Nisaea sediminum: one gene and its partner. Each later gene encodes a partner of the first gene's protein in a complex. Links are inferred from orthologs where the notes say so. Each region holds a gene or a part of one and is shown in the gene's direction. Other genes may lie near its edges.

The links.
Region 2: the proteins of IG122_RS15410 (region 1) and IG122_RS05565 are in contact, whole or in part, in a solved structure (PDB 2NS1), measured with the Escherichia coli proteins. The link is inferred for Nisaea sediminum from one-to-one orthologs.

Annotation. Positions count from the first base shown.
Region 1 is NZ_JACZCQ010000006.1:707,533-716,744, forward strand. The notes cover bases 4,579-7,264. They hold IG122_RS15410 (P-II family nitrogen regulator), read left to right. Parts: upstream 4,579-5,595; coding sequence 5,596-5,934; downstream 5,935-7,264. Other genes in these bases: IG122_RS15405 (UbiH/UbiF/VisC/COQ6 family ubiquinone biosynthesis hydroxylase), read right to left, coding at 4,579-5,255; IG122_RS15415 (ammonium transporter), read left to right, coding at 5,947-7,264. Also shown: IG122_RS15370 (TonB-dependent copper receptor), read left to right, coding at 1-747; IG122_RS15380 (prolyl-tRNA synthetase associated domain-containing protein), read left to right, coding at 1,163-1,702; trxA (thioredoxin), read left to right, coding at 1,772-2,677; IG122_RS15390 (LON peptidase substrate-binding domain-containing protein), read left to right, coding at 2,697-3,371; IG122_RS15395 (Trm112 family protein), read left to right, coding at 3,358-3,633; IG122_RS15400 (gamma-butyrobetaine hydroxylase-like domain-containing protein), read left to right, coding at 3,638-4,012; more of IG122_RS15405, read right to left, coding at 4,023-4,578; more of IG122_RS15415, read left to right, coding at 7,265-7,275; IG122_RS15420 (aminotransferase class I/II-fold pyridoxal phosphate-dependent enzyme), read left to right, coding at 7,499-8,689; IG122_RS15425 (DNA translocase FtsK), read left to right, coding at 8,721-9,212. UniProt on the Escherichia coli protein: Involved in the regulation of nitrogen metabolism. Regulates the activity of its targets by protein-protein interaction in response to the nitrogen status of the cell.
Region 2 is NZ_JACZCQ010000003.1:114,727-124,059, forward strand. Bases 4,111-6,917 are described here. They hold IG122_RS05565 (ammonium transporter), read left to right. Parts: upstream 4,111-4,762; coding sequence 4,763-6,073; downstream 6,074-6,917. Other genes in these bases: IG122_RS05560 (HAD family hydrolase), read right to left, coding at 4,111-4,552; IG122_RS05570 (P-II family nitrogen regulator), read left to right, coding at 6,085-6,423; IG122_RS05575 (SulP family inorganic anion transporter), read left to right, coding at 6,544-6,917. Outside these bases: IG122_RS05530 (NADH:flavin oxidoreductase/NADH oxidase), read left to right, coding at 1-705; IG122_RS05535 (hypothetical protein), read right to left, coding at 707-1,099; IG122_RS05540 (hypothetical protein), read right to left, coding at 1,096-1,473; IG122_RS05545 (AraC family transcriptional regulator), read right to left, coding at 1,629-2,582; IG122_RS05550 (hypothetical protein), read left to right, coding at 2,774-3,151; IG122_RS05555 (YHS domain-containing (seleno)protein), read left to right, coding at 3,317-3,799; more of IG122_RS05560, read right to left, coding at 3,869-4,110; more of IG122_RS05575, read left to right, coding at 6,918-8,265; IG122_RS05580 (alpha/beta fold hydrolase), read right to left, coding at 8,240-9,046; IG122_RS05585 (MATE family efflux transporter), read right to left, coding at 9,140-9,333. UniProt on the Escherichia coli protein: Involved in the uptake of ammonium/ammonia (NH(4)(+)/NH(3)). Transport is electrogenic. Following sequestration of NH(4)(+) at the periplasmic face, NH(4)(+) is deprotonated and neutral NH(3) is transported into the cytoplasm.

The DNA of each region.
Region 1 (9,212 bases):
ACCAGCAGAACCGTGCTCCATGCCGGCCTCAGCCGCTCCGTCCGCACAGCCGACGCGACCGAGCGTTCCATGGCGTCCGACATGATGGCGAGCAGCTGGGTCGGCAATCCGGACATCAAGCCCGAGGCGCACCATCAGCTCGAGGCGGGTCTCTCGACCCGCGATGAAGGCTGGTCGTTCGGCGCGACGGCCTATGTCGACCGGGTCAGCGACTTCATTCTGCGCGACAGCGCGCGCGGCCAGAGCGGGGTTCTGCTTTCCAACGGGGCGACGGTCTACCGCAATGTCGACGCGCTGCTGTCCGGCTTCACCGTGAGCGGTGATTATCGCTTTGCCGGAAACTGGGTGCTGGCGGGCGACGCGACCTATACCTACGGCGAAAATCTCGACGAGGATCGGCCGCTGGCCCAGATCCCGCCGCTTGAAGGCAGCCTGTCGCTGGCGTACCAAGGCGATGGCTGGGAGGTCGGCACGGTCTTCCGCGGTGCGCTGAAGCAGACCCGGGTGGATGACGACTCAAGCACGGGCTCGGGGCGTGACGCGGACAAGACCCCGGCCTGGTTTACCCAGGATCTCTACGCCTCGGTCGAGACATTCACGCCGTTCGAGGTCCGTGTCGGTGTCACCAATCTGTTCGACCGGGACTATGCCTATCACCTCAATCGCGCGAATTCGTTCGATGTGACCGAAGTGCAGGTCGACGAGCCGGGCCGCTCCTTCTATTTGCGGGCGATCGCGCGCTTCTGAGCCGGATATGCGGGAGAGCCGGCAAGCCGGCTCCCCGGCCTTTCGGCGACGCTTTGGTGCAAAAACGAAAAGCGGCCCGGAAGGGCCGCTTTTTTCGTCGCTGTCTTCACTTCTCCTAAGAGAATTTGGAGCGGGCGATGAGATTCGAACTCACGACCCCAACCTTGGCAAGGTTGTGCTCTACCCCTGAGCTACGCCCGCATCCACCAGCGTCAGCGACGCCGTGAAGAGGCCGCGATAATACAAACTGTTCTTCGCAATGCAAGCCTCGAAATTACATTTTTTTTCGGGTCCTTCGAAGCGGGACGATACGAGCACGAAACCCTTGGTTTTTCCTGCTTTTCCGGCTATTTCCTGTGCTCCTGGAGGGCGCTGCCGGCGTCGCCGGACAATGAAATCGAGAGTGGATCGTGCCATGGCAGAGAGTGAATCAGCCTCCGACGAAGGTCGGGCGGCCCCCAGGACTCCGGAACAGCTTCTGGCCCATCTCGACGCAACCGGCGTCGCCTACGATCTGCACCGGCACCCGCCGCTCTTCACCGTCGAGGACAGCAAGGCGCTGCGCGGAGAGTTGCCGGGCGGGCACTGCAAGAACCTCTTCCTGCGCGACCGCAAGGGCAAGATGTGGCTGCTGGTCACGCTTGAGGACCGGCCGATCGATCTGAAGCAACTCGGCGCGGCTTTCGGCGGCGCCCGGCTCTCCTTCGGCAGTCCCGACCGTCTGATGACCTATCTCGGCGTGATCCCGGGCGCGGTCTCCCCCTTCGCCCTGATCAACGATACCGGTCGGGAGGTCACCGTGGTGCTCGACAAGGACATGCTGGAGTTCGATCCGCTGAACTACCATCCGCTCTCCAATGAAATGACGATCGCTGTCTCCCCTTCGGGGCTTCAGGCTTTCCTGACCGGTCTCGGCTACGCTCCGGAGATTCTCGATCTCAATGCTCCTGGCTGAACCCGCGAGGGCCTTGTCAAGTGAAGCCGTCGGTCAAACTTTACCCTTAAGCAAAGAACGGACGATCCAATGGAAACCCTCATCAACGCCGCGCCGGACCCCGCCGACCTGATCAAGGACTCGAACCAGAACAGCTTCATGGCGGATGTGATCGAAGCGTCGCGCGAGACGCCGGTCATCGTCGATTTCTGGGCGCCGTGGTGCGGTCCCTGCAAACAGCTAGGGCCGGCGTTGGAGAAGGTCGTGCGCGATGCCAAGGGCGCGGTCCGCATGGTGAAGATCAATATCGACGAGAACCCGGCCATCGCGCAGCAGATGCGCGTGCAATCGATCCCGGCGGTGTTCGCGTTCTTTCAGGGCCGCCCCGTCGATGGTTTCCAGGGCGCCCTCCCGGAAAGCCAGATCCGCGAGTTCGTCAAGCGCCTGACCGGCGGAGCGGCCGGTGAGTCGCCGCTCGACGAGGCGCTGGACGCGGCGGACCAGATGCTCGAGGCGGGCGATGCCCAGGGTGCGGGTGGCATCTACAGCCAGGTCGTGCAGCACGATCCAGAGAATGTCCGCGGCAATGCCGGCCTGATCCGGGCGCTCGTCGCCATCGGACAGGTCGAGCAGGCGCAGCAGGTGATCGATCAGCTTCCCGAGCAGCTTAAAAAAGCGCCGGAAGTTCATGCAGCAATCTCCTCGCTCGAGCTGGCGAGCGAGAGCGTCGATGCCGGCGAGGTGGCGGAACTGCTCGCGGCGATCGAGGCCGATCCGAAAAACCACCAAGCCCGTTACGACCTCGCCATGGCCCTGTTCGCCGGCGGCGACCGGGAAGGCGCGGTCGATGCCCTGATCGAGAGCATCCGTCTGAACCGCGAGTGGGAGGAACAGAAGGCGCGCAAGCAGCTGGTCAAGTTCTTCGAAGCCTTTGGCCATACCGACCCGGTCACGGTCGAGGGTCGCCGCAAACTCTCCGCCGTCCTGTTTTCCTGAATATGGAGGCCTGAAGGAAATGCCGGATACCCTGTCGCGCAGCCCTTTTTCTCCGAACCTGGAGGACATGCCTGCCTGCATTCCGGTCTTTCCCCTGCCCGGCGTCCTGTTGCTGCCGGGCGGCAAGCTTCCGCTCAATATCTTCGAGCCGCGCTATCTCGTGATGACGCAGGACGCGCTCGCCACCGACCGGCTGATCGGGATGATCCAGCCGGCCGACACGGCCGAGGCCGACGCGACCTGCCTACAGCGGACGGGGTGCGCGGGCCGGATCACCTCCTTCTCCGAAACCGAGGACGGGCGCTTCCTGATCACCCTGACCGGGGTCGCGCGATTCCATGTCGAACAGGAACTGGAAAGCCGCTCCGGGTATCGCCGCGTGGTCGCCGACTGGTGCAGCTTTGCCGACGATTTCAAGAAGTCGGACGAGGCGCTTGTCCTGGATCGCGCCCGCCTGATGCGCGGCCTCAAGGACTATTTCGCGGTCCAGGGCATCCGTGCCGACTGGGACTCGATCGAGAATGCCGCCGATATCCAGCTCCTGACGACGCTCGCGATGGTCTGCCCCTTCGGGCCGCTGGAGAAACAGGCGCTGCTGGAGGCGCCGACGCTGCAGGAACGTGGCGACACCATGCTGGCCCTGCTAGAGATGGCGGTTCACGATCTGAGGGACGAGGAATATGCACGGCACTGACAAGCCCGCCGCCGGCTCTGCGGAACGGGAGGTCGACCCGAAGCTGCTGGAGATTCTGGTCTGCCCGATCACCAAGGCGCCGCTGGTCTACGACCGGGAGCGGTCTGAACTGGTGAGCAAGCAGGCCCGTTTGGCCTATCCGATCCGCGACGGCGTCCCGATCATGCTGCCCGACGAGGCGCGGTCTCTCGACGAGAACGGGGATCCGGTGGCAGAGGGTGCGGCCGCGTTGGCGCCCACCTCCGGAAATCAGGCGGGCTAAGGCCATGAGCGAGAGTTTCTCGACCGAGATCTGGCCGACCGAGATTCGCGTCCAGTCCGCGGAAAAATGTCTCGAGATCGATTTCGATACTGGCGAAAGCTTCAGTATTCCGGCGGAACTGCTTCGTGTCGAGAGTCCGTCGGCCGAGGTGCAGGGCCACGTGCCGTCGCAAAAGAAGCTCGTGCACGGCCGCGCGCACGTCAACATCATGGGCATGGAGCCGGTCGGCAATTACGCGGTCCGGATCAAGTTCGACGACCTGCACGACAGCGGGATCTACACCTGGCGCTATCTGCACAAGCTCGGCGCGGAGAAGGACGAGATCTGGGCGCGCTATCTCAAGGAACTGGACGAGGCCGGCCTCAGCCGCGAGCCGTAAGGCCGCGGCCCTAGCGCCGGGCCGGATCGCGCATCAGGCGCGGCAGGTTGCCGACCGTCCCCATGGCGCCGCGCATGAACGCCCGTTTCAGCGGCCCGATGCGTTGCACGAGGCCGAGGCCGGCATCGCGAAGCAGCTTCACCGCAGCCGAATTGTTCGAAAACAGCCGGTTCAACCCGTCCGTCGCCGCGATCATCGACATTACGTCGAAACGGCGCCAACGCTGGTATTTCTCAAGCACCGGGGCAGAGCCGATATCCAGTCCGAGCCGCAGCGCATCCTCGATCGTGTCGGCCAGGGCCGCGATGTCGCGGAGGCCGAGATTGAAGCCCTGTCCGGCGATCGGGTGAATGCCGTGCGCGGCGTCCCCGATCAGGACCAGACGTTGGCCGATATAGCGCTCCGCATGGATAAGGCCGAGTGGATAACCCCAGCGCTTGCCGCTGACGTGGAGCTCGCCGAGGGAATCGTCGAATGCATCCGAGAGTTCCCGGTCGAATTCCGCGTCCGACAGTTTGAGAAGCGCCTCCGCCGTCGCCGTGCGCTCGCTCCAGACGAGGCAGGACCGGTGGCTTCCGTCTTCCGCGTCCATCAGCGGCAGCATGGCAAAGGGGCCGGCCGGCCGGAAATGCTCATAGGCGACGTAGTTGTGCGGGCGGGAATGGGTGACCGTACAGGTGATCGCGGTCTGCCCGTAGGAAAACTCGGTCGCGCGGATCCCGGCCCGCCGCCGTGTCGGCGACCGGCGTCCATCGGCGGCCAAAGCAAGACGCGCCGTCACTTGTCTACCGTCCTCGAGCGTTGCTGTGACCGAACCTGTTCCGCTCTCGAGCGCCGCCACCGAGGCCGGGGCCAGAACCGTCAAGCCGTCCTTGCCAGCGGCCTGGCGGTAGAGACCGGCCTTGAGGCTGCCGTTGTCGGCGATGAAGCCCATAGCCTCCGGACCGGCATCCTCGCGGTCGAATTGCAGGAATAGGGGCGAGCCGCCTTCCTGCACGCGGATGTCTCCGATCGGGCAGGCAGGGTCAGGCATTGCCTGCCAGACCCCGAGCCGGTCCAGCATCCGTTTGCTGCTCTGGGAGATCGCCGTGGTCCGGCCGTCGTATCCTGCGGCGGCCTGAACCTCCGCCGGGACCGGATCGATCACCGTTACGCTCAGGCCGGTCGCCTGTAGCGCCAGGGCGGCCGACATGCCGGACAGGCCGCCGCCGACGATCAGGACATCGCAATCCGGGTGACTCATGACGCCGTTTCTCCGGGTGATCGCGTCTTGTTGGTGTCAGCGAAGATACAGGGCCGGAGCCGCCAAACAAGGTCCCGCGCGCTTTGTCGCATCTCCTGTTGCGATGCACAAAATTACATCACGGTTACATTCGTGCCTAAAATTTGTGCACAAAATATAGACTTAGCGAATTTCCGGATTTCCCAAGAATCTCTTAATATATTGATAAATAATACAATTTTGAGAAATACGAATTTCGGCACGCTATTTGTAATAACTCGATCGATCTGCGGTGCGCAGACATCCGCCCATGCCCGGTGACGGGCGGGCGGCAAAGCACAACAGGAGAAGGTTGGGCGGCATGAAACTGATCATGGCAATCGTAAAGCCCTTCAAGCTTGACGAGGTCCGCGAATCACTGACCGCCCTGGGGATCCAGGGGCTGACGGTCAGCGAAGTCAAGGGCTTCGGACGGCAGAAGGGGCAAACCGAAATCTATCGCGGCGCGGAATACGCCGTGAATTTCCTTCCGAAGGTCAAAGTCGAAGTGGCGGTGCCGGACGACTTGGCGGAACAGGTGGTGGAAGCCATCCAGAAGGCAGCGAATACCGGTCGCATCGGCGACGGCAAGGTCTTCGTGCTGGATGTCTCCCAAGCCGTCCGGATCCGTACCGGTGAGACCGGCAACGACGCGCTTTAAGGAGTTCACCAGATGAGAAAATTTTTCGGCTTTTCCGCTCTGGCGGCCGTTACCGCGTCGATCACGATCGCGCTGACTGAGTCCGCATCGGCTGCCGTCGAACCAGAGACGGCCTTCATCTTCAACACGCTGTCCTTCATGATTCACGGTTTCCTCGTGATGTGGATGGCGGCCGGTTTCTGCATGCTCGAGGCGGGCCTGGTCCGCACCAAGAACACGACCATGCAGTGCGCCAAGAACATCACCATCTACTCCGTCGCGGGCATCCTCTACTGGCTCGTCGGCTACAACCTTATGTACATGGACGTCAGCGGCTTCATGGGCTCCTTCGCGGTCTGGTCCGCCTCTGACGACGTGATCACCGCCGACGGCTTCACCGGCGACGGCAGCGGTTACGCGGCGGCCTCCGACTGGTACTTCCAGATGGTGTTCGTGGCGGCAACGGCTTCCATCGTCTCCGGCACCGTTGCCGAGCGCGTCAAGGTGTTCCCGTTCCTGATCTTCACGATCCTGCTGACCGGCATCATTTACCCGATCCAGGGCTCCTGGACCTGGGGCGGCGGCTGGCTGAGCGAGATGGGTTTCTCCGACTTCGCCGGTTCCACCATCGTGCACTCCGTCGGTGGCTGGGCGGCGCTTGCCGGTGCCATCATCATCGGTGCGCGCAAAGGCAAGTACGGCAGCGACGGTTCCGTTCACCCGATGCCGGGTTCGAACCTGCCGCTGGCGACTCTCGGCACCTTCTGCCTCTGGCTCGGCTGGTTCGGCTTCAATGGCGGCTCCCAGCTCGCCATGGGTTCCGCTGCCGACATTCGTGACATCGCGACCATCTACGTGAACACGAACATGGCTGCTGCTGCCGGCGTGACGGCTGCGGTGATCCTGACTCAGATCATCTACAAGAAGCTGGACCTGACCATGGCGCTGAACGGTGCCCTGGGCGGTCTCGTTGCCATCACCGCCGAGCCGCTTGCCCCGAGCATCGGCATTGCGGTGCTGATCGGTGCCATCGGCGGTATCCTCGTCGTGGTCGCGGTTCCGATGCTGGACAAGCTGAAGATCGACGATGTCGTCGGTGCGATCCCGGTTCACCTCGTCTGCGGTATCTGGGGCACCATTGCGGTGGTCCTGTCCAACGGCGATGCGAGCTTCGCAACGCAGATCATCGGTATCGTCTCCATCGGCGCCTTCGTCCTGATCACCAGCGCGATCGTCTGGATCGTCCTGAAGCTCACCATCGGGCTCCGGGCCAGCGAGGAAGAGGAAGCCCTCGGTCTCGATCGTTCCGAGTGCGGTCTCGAAGCCTACCCCGAGTTCGGCGGCGGCTCCCAGCGGGTCTGATTTCCCGAGAGTACCTGAACTATGCGGGCCCGGATGGCGACATCCGGGCCCGTTTTCTATTTAGAACAATATTTTATTTGAAATTCATATAAAGAAACCCGAAGACTGCGATATGTGAGGCTTTGCATTAAAGTTGCCCCATAACTATCGGGCTTATATTATAGATTCCCGATAGAACGCGAATGGCCTGGGGGAGGAACCCGGCCGAACAGGGCAGCAATCGATGATTAACCCGGCGCTTCAACCGCTTAGCGACTATACCTTCGCGCGCCTGAACAGAATGCTGGAGGGCATCGAGCCCGCCGCCGGCAAGCGTCCGATCATGCTCTCCGTGGGGGAACCGCAGATCCAGCCGCCCGCCTTCGTCAACGAGATCATCGCGGCCAACGGTCATCTCTGGAACAAGTACCCGCCACCGAAAGGCGATCTTGACTTCCGTGAGGCGGTCGTCGCCTGGCTCGGCCGGCGCTATGGCCTGCCGTCCGGCCTGCTCGACCCGGAGCGCCATGTCACCTCGATCTCGGGCACGCGCGAGGCGCTCTATCAGCTTGGTTTCCTGGCGGTTCCGGAACGCAAGAACGGGCAGCAGCCGGTCATCCTGATGCCGAACCCGCTTTATCATTCCTATCGCGGTGCGGCGATGCTGGGGCGGGCCGAGCCCGTCTACATGAACGCGACAGAGGAAAACGGCTTCCTGCCCCATCCGGAAAACGTGGCGCCGGAAATCCTTGAGCGGACCGCGCTCTGCTTCCTCTGTACGCCTAGCAATCCGCAGGGCCGGGTGGCGACGCTGGATTATCTGAAGCGGGCGATTGAGCTGGCGCGACGGTACGACTTCATGCTGGCGGTGGACGAGTGCTACGCCGAGATCTACCGCGGCGACCCGCCGCCGGGCGGCCTCGAGGCCGCAGCGGCGCTCGGTGACAACCTGGAGAACATCGTCGTCCTGCATTCGCTCTCGAAGCGCTCGAGCGCGCCGGGCATGCGCTCCGGTTTCCTCGCGGGCGATCCGGAACTGGTGAAGCGCTACGGCGAATACATCATGTTCGGCAGCGCCTCGACGCCGCTGCCGCTGTTGCATGCGGCGACGGCGCTCTGGAAGGATGAGGCCCATGTCGAGGCCAACCGCGCGCATTACGCCGAAAACTGGCGCATCGCCAGCCGGGTGCTTGGCAACAAGAAGGGTTATCACGAGGCGGAAGCCGGCTTCTTCGTCTGCATGCCGTCGGAGGATGCCGAGGGCCTGACCAAGACCCTCTGGCGCGAAGAGGCGGTGAAGATCGTTCCGGTCGGCCTGATGGCGCGGGAGGACGCGAACGGGGTCAATCCGGGCGATCCCTTCGTGCGCATCGCCCTCGTCTACGACACGGAAACCACGGAGGAAGGTCTGCGTCGCATCGCGCCCTATTTCTGAGGCGGCGGCGAGACCTGCGGGGAAAAAGCATATGAGCGCATCTACCAAGAGTGCCGGAAACGACATGTCGGGCGGCGGGTTCCTTCCCGAGAGCGCGCGTCTCTATCTGAGGCGCCGGGCGGCCGAGTTCTCCGGCCTTGCCCTGCTCGTCCTTGCCGGTCTCGGGGCCGCGCTGCTGCTGAGCTATGCCCCGGCCGACCCGTCCTTCAATGCCGCCGGTTCCGGAGATGTGCAGAACCTGCTCGGCCCGGCCGGAGCGATCGTTGCGGACGTCATGCTGCAGACCGTCGGTCTGGTCAGCGCCGTTCCGGTGCTTCTGTTCGCGGTCTGGGGCTGGCGCCTGATGACTCACCGGCCGCTGGAGCGGGTCGCGCTGCGCATCGCGCTGCTGCCCTTCGCGCTGATCGCGGGCTGTCTTGCGCTGTCGGTTCTGCCGGTGCCGGAAGACTGGCCGCTGAGGGCCGGACTCGGCGGTGCGGTCGGCACGCTGGTCCTGACCAAGATCTCGGCGCTCGGGCTGCTG
Region 2 (9,333 bases), on another replicon or contig:
TCGGGCCTCGGTTATGCCGACTGGCCGGCCCCGCGCGGGCTCGACGATGCCGGTCTCGCTAAGGTGAAAGCCGAGTTCGTTGCAACGACCAAGCGCGCCGATCGGGTCGGCTTCGATCTTGCTGAGCTGCATGGCGGTCACGGCTACCTGCTGCACCAGTTCGTCTCTCCGCTCAGCAACCAGCGGACGGACGGCTACGGCGGTAGCCTGGAGAATCGCCTGCGTTTTCCGCTCGAGGTCTTCGAAGCCTGCCGGGCCGTCTGGCCGGACGACAAACCCTTCGCCGTACGCTTCTCAGCGACGGACTGGGTCGATGGCGGCTTCTCACCGGAGGAAGCCGTCGCCTATGCAAAGGAACTGAAAGCACTCGGTTGCGATTTCATCGACGTCACCAGCGGCGGGCTCGACCCGCGGCAGAAGATCGAGGTCAAGCCCGGCTACCAGGTTTTCCTTGCCGAGAAGATCAAGAAGGAAACCGGCATCGCGACGATGGCGGTCGGCATGATCGTGACGCCACAGCAGGCGGAGAAGATCGTCGCCGACGGCGAGGCAGACATGATTGCGCTCGCCCGCGGCGTGATGGACGATCCGCGGTGGGCCTGGCACGCGGCGCAGGCGCTTGGCGAAACCATCGCCTATCCGGCGCAATATGCGCGCTGCGCTCCGGGCGTCTGGCCGGGCGCGGAATGGAAAGATGCCGTCTGACCTAGTCGGCCGGGATCCGGCTCTGTAACCAGGCGACCGCAGCCTCGCGGTCGCCGAAGACCCTGATGTCGAGCGGCGCGACAGTCTCCGCGCGCGCGCTGAAGGCCTTGATCAGCATGTTTTCCGCCGCGGTATTCACGAGGATTGCCGTGCGCGGGTTCTTGCCGCGCTTGTGCAGATACTTCCCCGCTTCCGCCGCGATCCTGGCGAAACTGTCAGGCGTAAAGGTGGACAACGTAGCCTCGGAATTGTTCCAGAGCGAATGGGTCTGCGGCGCCCCCGAATAATATCGGCCGATCGCCGCGACGACCTCGTCCGGGTCGACGAAACCGCGGACGACGAACTCCACGTATCCGTCCCGGTCCACGGTTTCGACCCTGTTTCCCGAAGTCACGCGGGGCCCTCCTGCCGAAGCCAGGCAATCGCCTCGTCGCGGTCGAGAAACACATCGTGCTCAACCGACGAGACAGCACTCGCCGTGCTGCCGTAGGCTTTAAGCAGAAGGTGTTCATCCGGCGTGCTGACGACAATGGCATTGCGGGCGCCGTTACCGCGCAACCGGCCAAGTTCCGCTCCTTTGTCGGCAACCTTGGGGAAATGCTCTGCCCTGAAGTAGGAAATCTGCGCTTCGAGCAGGTTCCACAGAGCCAGCTTCTTCGGCGTCACTTTGTGGTAGTTCCCCGACACCGCCATGATCTCTAGAGCCGAGAGCTCGCCGCTGCATACGAACTCCACGAGGTCGTCATGCTCATGGATTTCGATCGGCACTCCGCGGCTCCCTGCTCGCTCTACGATTGCCCGTAGGATAGTGGCCCCGGGTTTGTGACGCATACCAAAGTGTTCTTTACGGCGATAATAAATTCATGGCTACCGCAGAGAACGTATATCCGGCACGAGACGGCGAGAGCGCAGCTGAAACAGGCTCAGACTGTGCCACTTACGCTTGCGCGCGTTCGCCTCACGCGCCCCGGCGTCTCTCCGAAATGCCTCTTGAAAGCACGGTTGAAGGCGGCTTCGGAAGCATACCCGGCCGATTCAGCGATATCGATCAGGAGACGGTCCGTTTCGGTAAGATGTCGGCGGGCCTGCTGCATTCTCCAGTGGGTGAGGTATCCGACCGGGGTCAGACCGACCAGTTCAGAGAAGCGCTCCGCAAACACGGTCCGCGACATCCCGGCCATGCGCGCCAAGCTTTCGACCGTCCAGTTCTTCTCCGGCGACTGATGGACAGAGGCCAGTGCCTTACCCAGCTTCGGATCGAGGATTGCCGCAAAGCACCCCGCCCCATCTCCGGCGGCATCGACGAATGACCGGATGACCTGGATGAAGACGATCTCGGTCAGGCGGTGGATAATGGCGTCAGAGCCCCCCTTGGCACCGCTGATCTCGGCGAAAACGAACCGCATCACCGATTCCAGCCAATGGGCATTCATGGTCTCGGTGTTGGGAATATGGATGACGTTCGGCAACGCCCCCAGAATCGGATGAACCGCGCTCTCGTCGAATTCGAAATGGCCGCAGAAGAGCTTGCACGCTTCGGCGTCGTCGGGATCTCCGAAAGCCAGCGCGCCTTCGCCCCGGTAACCGGAGCGCCGAACGACCTCGTCAACCTCGACCGGAGGGCGATCCGGTTCGTCCGCGAGCACATGCGCCGCACCATGGGGGACGACGACGAGATCGCCTGTCTTCAGCCGGATCGGGCCGTCAATACCTTCAACGCGAAGCCAGCAGTCCCCCCGCATCGCCATGTGGAACCGCGCGACCCGCTCGAATGCCGGCACACGTACCGACCACGGAGGCGCGAAGCTGGTGTGAAAATAGACCGACCCGCGCATCCTCACGGCATCAAGGATCTGGCTGAGGGCGTCGACCGACATCCCATACTCCCGACAGAACGAAGCAAAAATTAAAAAAGCATCAAACAGGCACAAACCACAAATCACGAGGACGATAGATCAATTTATGCGGACGTTGCGACATAGATTGACCGACAGCGCGGAGACATCTTCCGGACAGCGCCGCACGAATCGTTCGGCGGCCCAAACCCGACCGGAAAGGACATCAAAAGATGGATCCGCGTTTCGTCACTAAAACCATGCACGCCTATCTCGACTACCCTGTCGCGCTGACGCTGATGGCAATGCCGTTCCTGCTCCAGCTCGGCACATCCCATCCGCTCGCGCTTTGGCTCGGCCCGGTGGCCGGCTTGGCAGCGCTGCTTCTGACCATACTGACCGACCACAAGACGGGCCTGATCCGTATTTTGCCGTACACGTTTCATCTCGTGGCGGATTTCACGGTCGGGATTCTCTTCCTCGCGATCCCGGCAGCGCTCGGCTTCAGCGGACCCGATGCCTGGTACTACTTCGCCAATGCCGCCGCCGTGCTGACCGTCGTCGCGCTTCACAAGGCAGAGCCGTCCCGTCCAATGATGCGGGAAGCCTGACCCACGCGCGGCATGGGCCTGACTCGCGCCCGACAACCGGACGGTCGGACAATTTATCCGGCGCCATGAGCATCAACAGAACGCATCCCCGAACATAGGTTCTATTTGCCGCACCGAACTGAAAAGCGGCGCAGAACCCCGACCCATGAAATGGAGTAAAGTGAAATGCGCACAACCAGACTCGCAGCAGCCGCCATCGCGGCCCTGATTGTCTCCGCCTCTGCGGCCTTTGCGGCCGACGAGTACAACACGTCCAAAGGGCTGACCGCCGCAGGACATCCGCTCGGTATGCACGGCGTGGATCCCGTCGCGTTCCTCACGCTCGGGAACCGGATCGACGGACGCGCCCGCCATACGGTCACTCACGACGGCGTCGACTACTATTTCTCGTCGGAGGAAACCCTGAAGAGCTTCCAGGCAAATCCGGCAGCCTTCCTTCCCGAGAACGGCGGCTTCTGCACCTTCGGTGTGTCGGTCGGGAAGAAGTTCGACGGAAATCCGAAATTCGCCGCGGTCGTGGACGACAAACTCTATCTTTTCCTGAACGAGGAGATTTTCCGGCTGTTCCAGAAAGACAAGGCCGGGACGATTGCGAAGGCGGCGGCGAACTGGAGCAAGATCCGCTCGGTTCCGGCAGGCGAACTGTGATCGACTGATCGGGACACCTGCTGATCCAAGCAGAGGGCGGCCAAGCGCCGCCCTTTTGCACGCGCTTCGCTAGCCGAAGCGTTCCTCGGGAAGCTCAGGCGCATCGATGCCGAGCATACCCGGCAAATCGGCCATGTCGTCGAACAGGGCATGTACGCCAACTTCGGCCAAACCATCCGGACCGTGCGCTGCGCTGTACCCGAAGACCCGCATACCGGCAGCGATTCCGGCACGTGCGCCTGTCGGACTGTCCTCGACGACGACGCAGCGTTCCGGAGCCACCCCCATCCGTTCGGCGCAATAGAGATAGAGGTCCGGCTGCGGTTTCGGAATCCCGACCATGTCGGCAGAGAAGATCGCGCCGCGGAAATGACGCTTCAGATTGGTCACTCCAAGAGTGACCTCCATCTTCTCGACCGGACCGTTACTGCCGACGCAGATCTTCTTGCCCGCATCCGATATCCGGGTCAGCGCCCGGTCGATGCCGGGAATCGCGCGGAGCTCCTTGCGGTAGAGCGCGAACTGCTTGGCATAGATCTTCGGGACCCAATCGTCGCCGAGTTCCCGCCCGATCATCGCCTCGACATCCTTCTGGATGAAGGTCAGTTTCCCGCCGAGGAACCTTTTCAGCGCCTCCTCCGGCAGGATCGGGACACCGGCCTGGGTCATGGCCTCCGCCGTGCAGCGGTTGGCGATCGCCTCGCTGTCGACCAGGACGCCGTCACAATCGAAGATAACAAGATCGCATTCCATGCCTCTCATATAGCAGCGATGCCACGGCGCCGTCATCAAATGTATCGAGACAATTTGAATCTCCGGTATCCGCAACGCGGAAAATATATGCCGAAAAATTGAGCAACTTCTCTTTCTGCTTGCGAACTAGGCATCCGAACGTAGTCTTGTTCCCGGTCGTGCAGGGGGTACGGCCACGAGACAAACAGATTTCAGGGGGGACCGACTTTCATGAAACATATCCGGAGGCTCTCCGCCTTCGGCCTGACCGCTGCCGTCGCCTTCGGGTCCGGCATCGGCGAGGCCAGAGCGGAAGACGCTTTGAGCAGCGGGGACACGGCCTGGATCCTCACCGCCACCGCGCTCGTGCTCTTCATGACCCTCCCGGGGCTCGCGCTTTTCTACGGCGGCCTCGTGCGTGCACGGAACGTGCTCTCGGTACTGATGCACTGTTTCGCGATTGCCTGCATCGCGTCCGTGGCCTGGCTCATGGCGGTCTACAGCCTCGCCTTCGACGATGGCGGCGCGACCCAGGCCTGGATCGGCGGGCTCGGCAAGACCTTCCTCGACGGGGTCGGCACAGACAGTCTTTCCGGGACGATCCCCGAGACCGTCTTCTTCATGTTCCAGATGACCTTCGCGATCATCACGCCGGCGCTCATCGTCGGCGCCTATCCCGAGCGGATCCGTTTCGGCGCGGTCTGCGCCTTCAGCCTCTTCTGGCTGGTGCTGGTCTATGCGCCGGCCTGCCATTGGGTCTGGGGCGGCGGCTGGCTCGCCGACATGGGTGTGATGGATTTCGCCGGCGGCATCGTCGTGCATGTGACCGCAGGCGTCTCCGCCCTCGTGCTTTCCGTCGTGCTCGGCCCGCGCCGCGGCTTCCCGCACGAGATCCGGCCGCCGCACAGTCCCGGCATGGTGGTGACCGGAGCGGCGATGCTCTGGGTCGGCTGGTTCGGCTTCAATGCGGGCTCGGCGCTCGCCGCCGACGGCAATGCGGGCATGGCGATGACCGTCACCCACATTTCCGCGGCCGTCGCCTCGCTGGTCTGGGCGTTCCTCGAATATCTGCGCTTCGGCAAACCCAGCGTCATCGGCATCGTCACCGGCATGGTTGCCGGCCTTGCCTCGATTACGCCGGCGTCCGGTTTCGTCGGCCCGATGGGCGCGGTCGTCATCGGCATCGTCTCCGGCGTGGTCTGCCAGTACTTCACCACCTGGATCAAGTTCCGCTTCAAGATCGACGACTCGCTCGACGTCTTTGCGGTCCACGGTGTCGGCGGCATTATCGGCACGTTGCTGGTCGCGGTCTTTGCCGCGCCGGGCTTCGGGGGCCTCGGCCACGCCGAGGGCGTCTCGATCGCCGGCCAGTTCCAGGTGCAGGTGATCGGCATCCTCGCCGTCGCGGCCTGGTCCGGTGTGATAACCTGGGTGCTTGCACAACTCATTGCCCGTACCATTGGCCTGCGCGTCAGCGAGGAAAGCGAAATCGAGGGTCTCGACATCATCGCGCACGGCGAACGTGGCTACGACCTAACCTGAGGAGAGCCTAGATGAAAATGATCATAGCGGTCGTCAAACCGCACCGTCTGGACGAAGTCCGCACTGCACTCGGCGAGATCGGCGTGCATGGCATGACCGCAGGCGAGGTCAAGGGTTACGGCCGGCAGGGCGGCCACAGCGAGATCTATCGCGGCGCCGAATACACGGTGAATTTCGTACCGAAGGTAAAGATCGAGGTCGTCACCAGCGACGAGCTCGCCGACCGCGCGGTCGAAGCGATCTCCGCCGCGGCCAAGACCGGCAAGATCGGCGACGGCAAGATCTTCGTGCTCGACGTCGGCAAGACGGTGCGCATCCGCACCGGCGAGGAAGGCGACGACGCGCTCTGAAATGCGGCACGACCGCGCAACCAAAATAAAAGGCCGGGACATTCCCGGCCTTTTTTGCTTTGATTCCGAAACACTCAACATTGGAACCGGCATCAAGCCGTTGCCGGCCTCTTCGACCGCATGACCAGCAGTTCTATTCCCTCGCCCGCCGAGAGCGGGCCGTCCTTCAGCGAGGCCTTCACCCCGAAGCTGGTGACAGTTCTTCGCGAGGGCTACAGCCTCGCCAACCTGCGCGCCGACGCCATGGCCGGACTGACCGTCGCCATTGTCGCCCTGCCGCTCTCCATGGCCATCGCCATCGCGTCCGGTGCCACACCGGCACAAGGGCTCTATACCGCGATCTTCGGCGGCTTCCTCGTTTCCGCCTTCGGCGGCAGCCGGTTCCAGATCGGCGGGCCCGCAGGCGCCTTCATCGTGCTGGTCGCGGCGACGGTGCAGGCGCACGGCATGGACGGACTGATCCTCGCCACCATGCTCTCCGGCCTGGCGCTCGCCGCCATCGGCCTGCTGCAGCTCGGCACCTACATCAAGTTCATTCCCTACCCGGTCACGGTCGGCTTCACCGCCGGCATCGCCGTGATCATCTTCGCGAGCCAAATAAAAGAGCTTCTCGGCCTCACCCTCTCAGCGCCGGAACCGGGGCCGCTTCTGGAAAAACTCCCCGCACTCTGGACCGACCTGCCGACAGCAGATCCCGCAACCATTCTGCTCGCCGGCGCGACGATCCTCGTGATTGCCGGACTCAAACGGTTCCGCCCGCACTGGCCGGGAATGCTGATCGCCGTCGCCGGGGCCGCCATCGCAACCACATTGCTCGATCTGCCGGTCGCGACCATCGCCTCCAAGTTCGGCGGCGTGCCGAGCAGCATCCCGTTGCCGTCCCTCCCCGCGTTTGATCTCGCGAAAATTCAAGCAGTGCTGCCAAACGCCGTCGCCTTCGCCCTGCTCGGTTCGATCGAGTCCCTGCTCTCCGCGGTCGTCGCCGATGGCATGACGGGGCGGCGGCACCGTTCGAACTGCGAACTGGTGGCGCAGGGCATCGCCAATGTCGCCTCCGGGCTCTTCTCCGGGATCTGCGTCACCGGCACCATCGCCCGGACCGCGACCAACGTGCGCGCCGGGGCGCACGGGCCGATCTCGGGAATGATGCACGCGCTCTTCCTGCTCGGCTTCGTGCTCATCGCGGCGCCGCTCGCCGGTTACATCCCGCTCGCAAGCCTCGCCGGCGTGCTCGCGCTGGTCGCCTGGAACATGGTCGAGAAGCACGCTTTCGCGAACCTGATCCGCGCCTCGCGCGGCGATGCGGCGGTGCTGCTCGCGACCTTCCTGCTCACCATCTTCCGCGACCTGACGGAAGCGATCATCGTCGGTTTCGCGCTCGGCTCGGTGCTCTTCATTCACCGGATGTCGAAGACCACCGCGATCGAAACGCACAGGCCTTTCGTCGCCGAGGACGAGGCGGACGATGCCGAGGGCGGACGGCACCCTTACGAGGAGGAACGGGAGAACGACCCGGATATCGTCATCTACCGGATCTCAGGTGTGTTCTTTTTCGGTGCCGCGGCCTCGATCGGCTCCGTGCTCGACCGCATCGCCGATACGCACCGGGCGCTCGTGATCGACTTCTCCGCCGTGCCGTTCCTCGACTCAACCGCCGCCAACACCATCGAGGTGCTTGCTCACAAGGCCGGGCGCAAGGGCGTCACGGTTTACCTCACCGGAACGACGGCCGAGTCCCGGCGAGATCTTTCCGCGCAGGGGCTCCGGCCGCCTCTGGTGCATTACGAGCCGAGCATAGACGCCGCCGTCGGTGCCGCTAGAGCTGCGCGGCAAACGCCATAAGCTCTTTGCCGAAGCGCTCAGGCCGTTCCGCCGGAATGAGATGTCCCGCGTCGGTGAAGACGATGTGCGAGCTCGACGGAATGCGTGCCTCAAGCTCGGCAATGTCCTCTTCGATCCGGAACACCCGGTCATGGGTGCCGGTCATGAGCAGCACCGGGGCGGCGAGTTTCTCGTAAGGAAAGTCCCAGTCCGTCGTGACCGAACGCTTCATCAGCTCATAAAGGCCGTCCCCGTCCGTCATCGGCTGGTAGTCGCCCTTCAGCAGGTTCGGCCGCATCTTTGCGAGCTGCTCGGGATTGACCAGCATCGGCAGGTTCGCCTCCATGATGAGCTGGCTGCCGCCAGTCGCGGCCATGCGGACCATCGCCGCGTTGATCCACTCGAGGCGGAGGTTCGGCTTGCGCAAGGTGTTGATCAGGACGAGTCCCTCGGCTGCGGCGCCTTTCAAATAGGCCTGAGCGGCAAAGAGACCGCCGATGGAGAGACCGACGAGGATCGGCCGCGGCGGAGCGACGGCGTCGATGACACGCTTCAGGTCGTCGACGATGGTCAACGGCCCGAGATCCGTACCCGGCGTGAAGGCGCTCTCCGCCTGGCCGCGGAAATTGTATACGAGCGTACCGTATCCGGCGGCGCGCAGGGCCGGCCCGATCTCCTCCACCTGCCACATGCCGGTATTGCCGGTCAGCGCGTTGACGAAGACGAAGGTTTGCCCCTTCGCGCCGGGCGCTTCGTACTCGTAATAAAGATGATTGCCGGGACTGATTTCCAGACTGGCCATGATTTTCCTCCCATCCGTCTTTCGTTATTGCCGGAAATATTGGGCCAGAGGCGCGCCGCCGCCAACCGTCAAGGTTGCACAGGTGTCGTCGCGTTAGCGCCGCCACGGGCCGAAGCGGAGCGTCAATGTATTGAACAGCCCGTAAGCCGTCATCGCTCCGGCGACGAGGAGAAAGACAGTTCTACTGTCGACGCCCTCGTCCAGCAGAACACCCCCGCCGCCGAGCAGGATCGCGAGCCGGATCCCGGCGCCAGTGACCGGCCAGATGAGGCTGTTCAGCGCCTGGC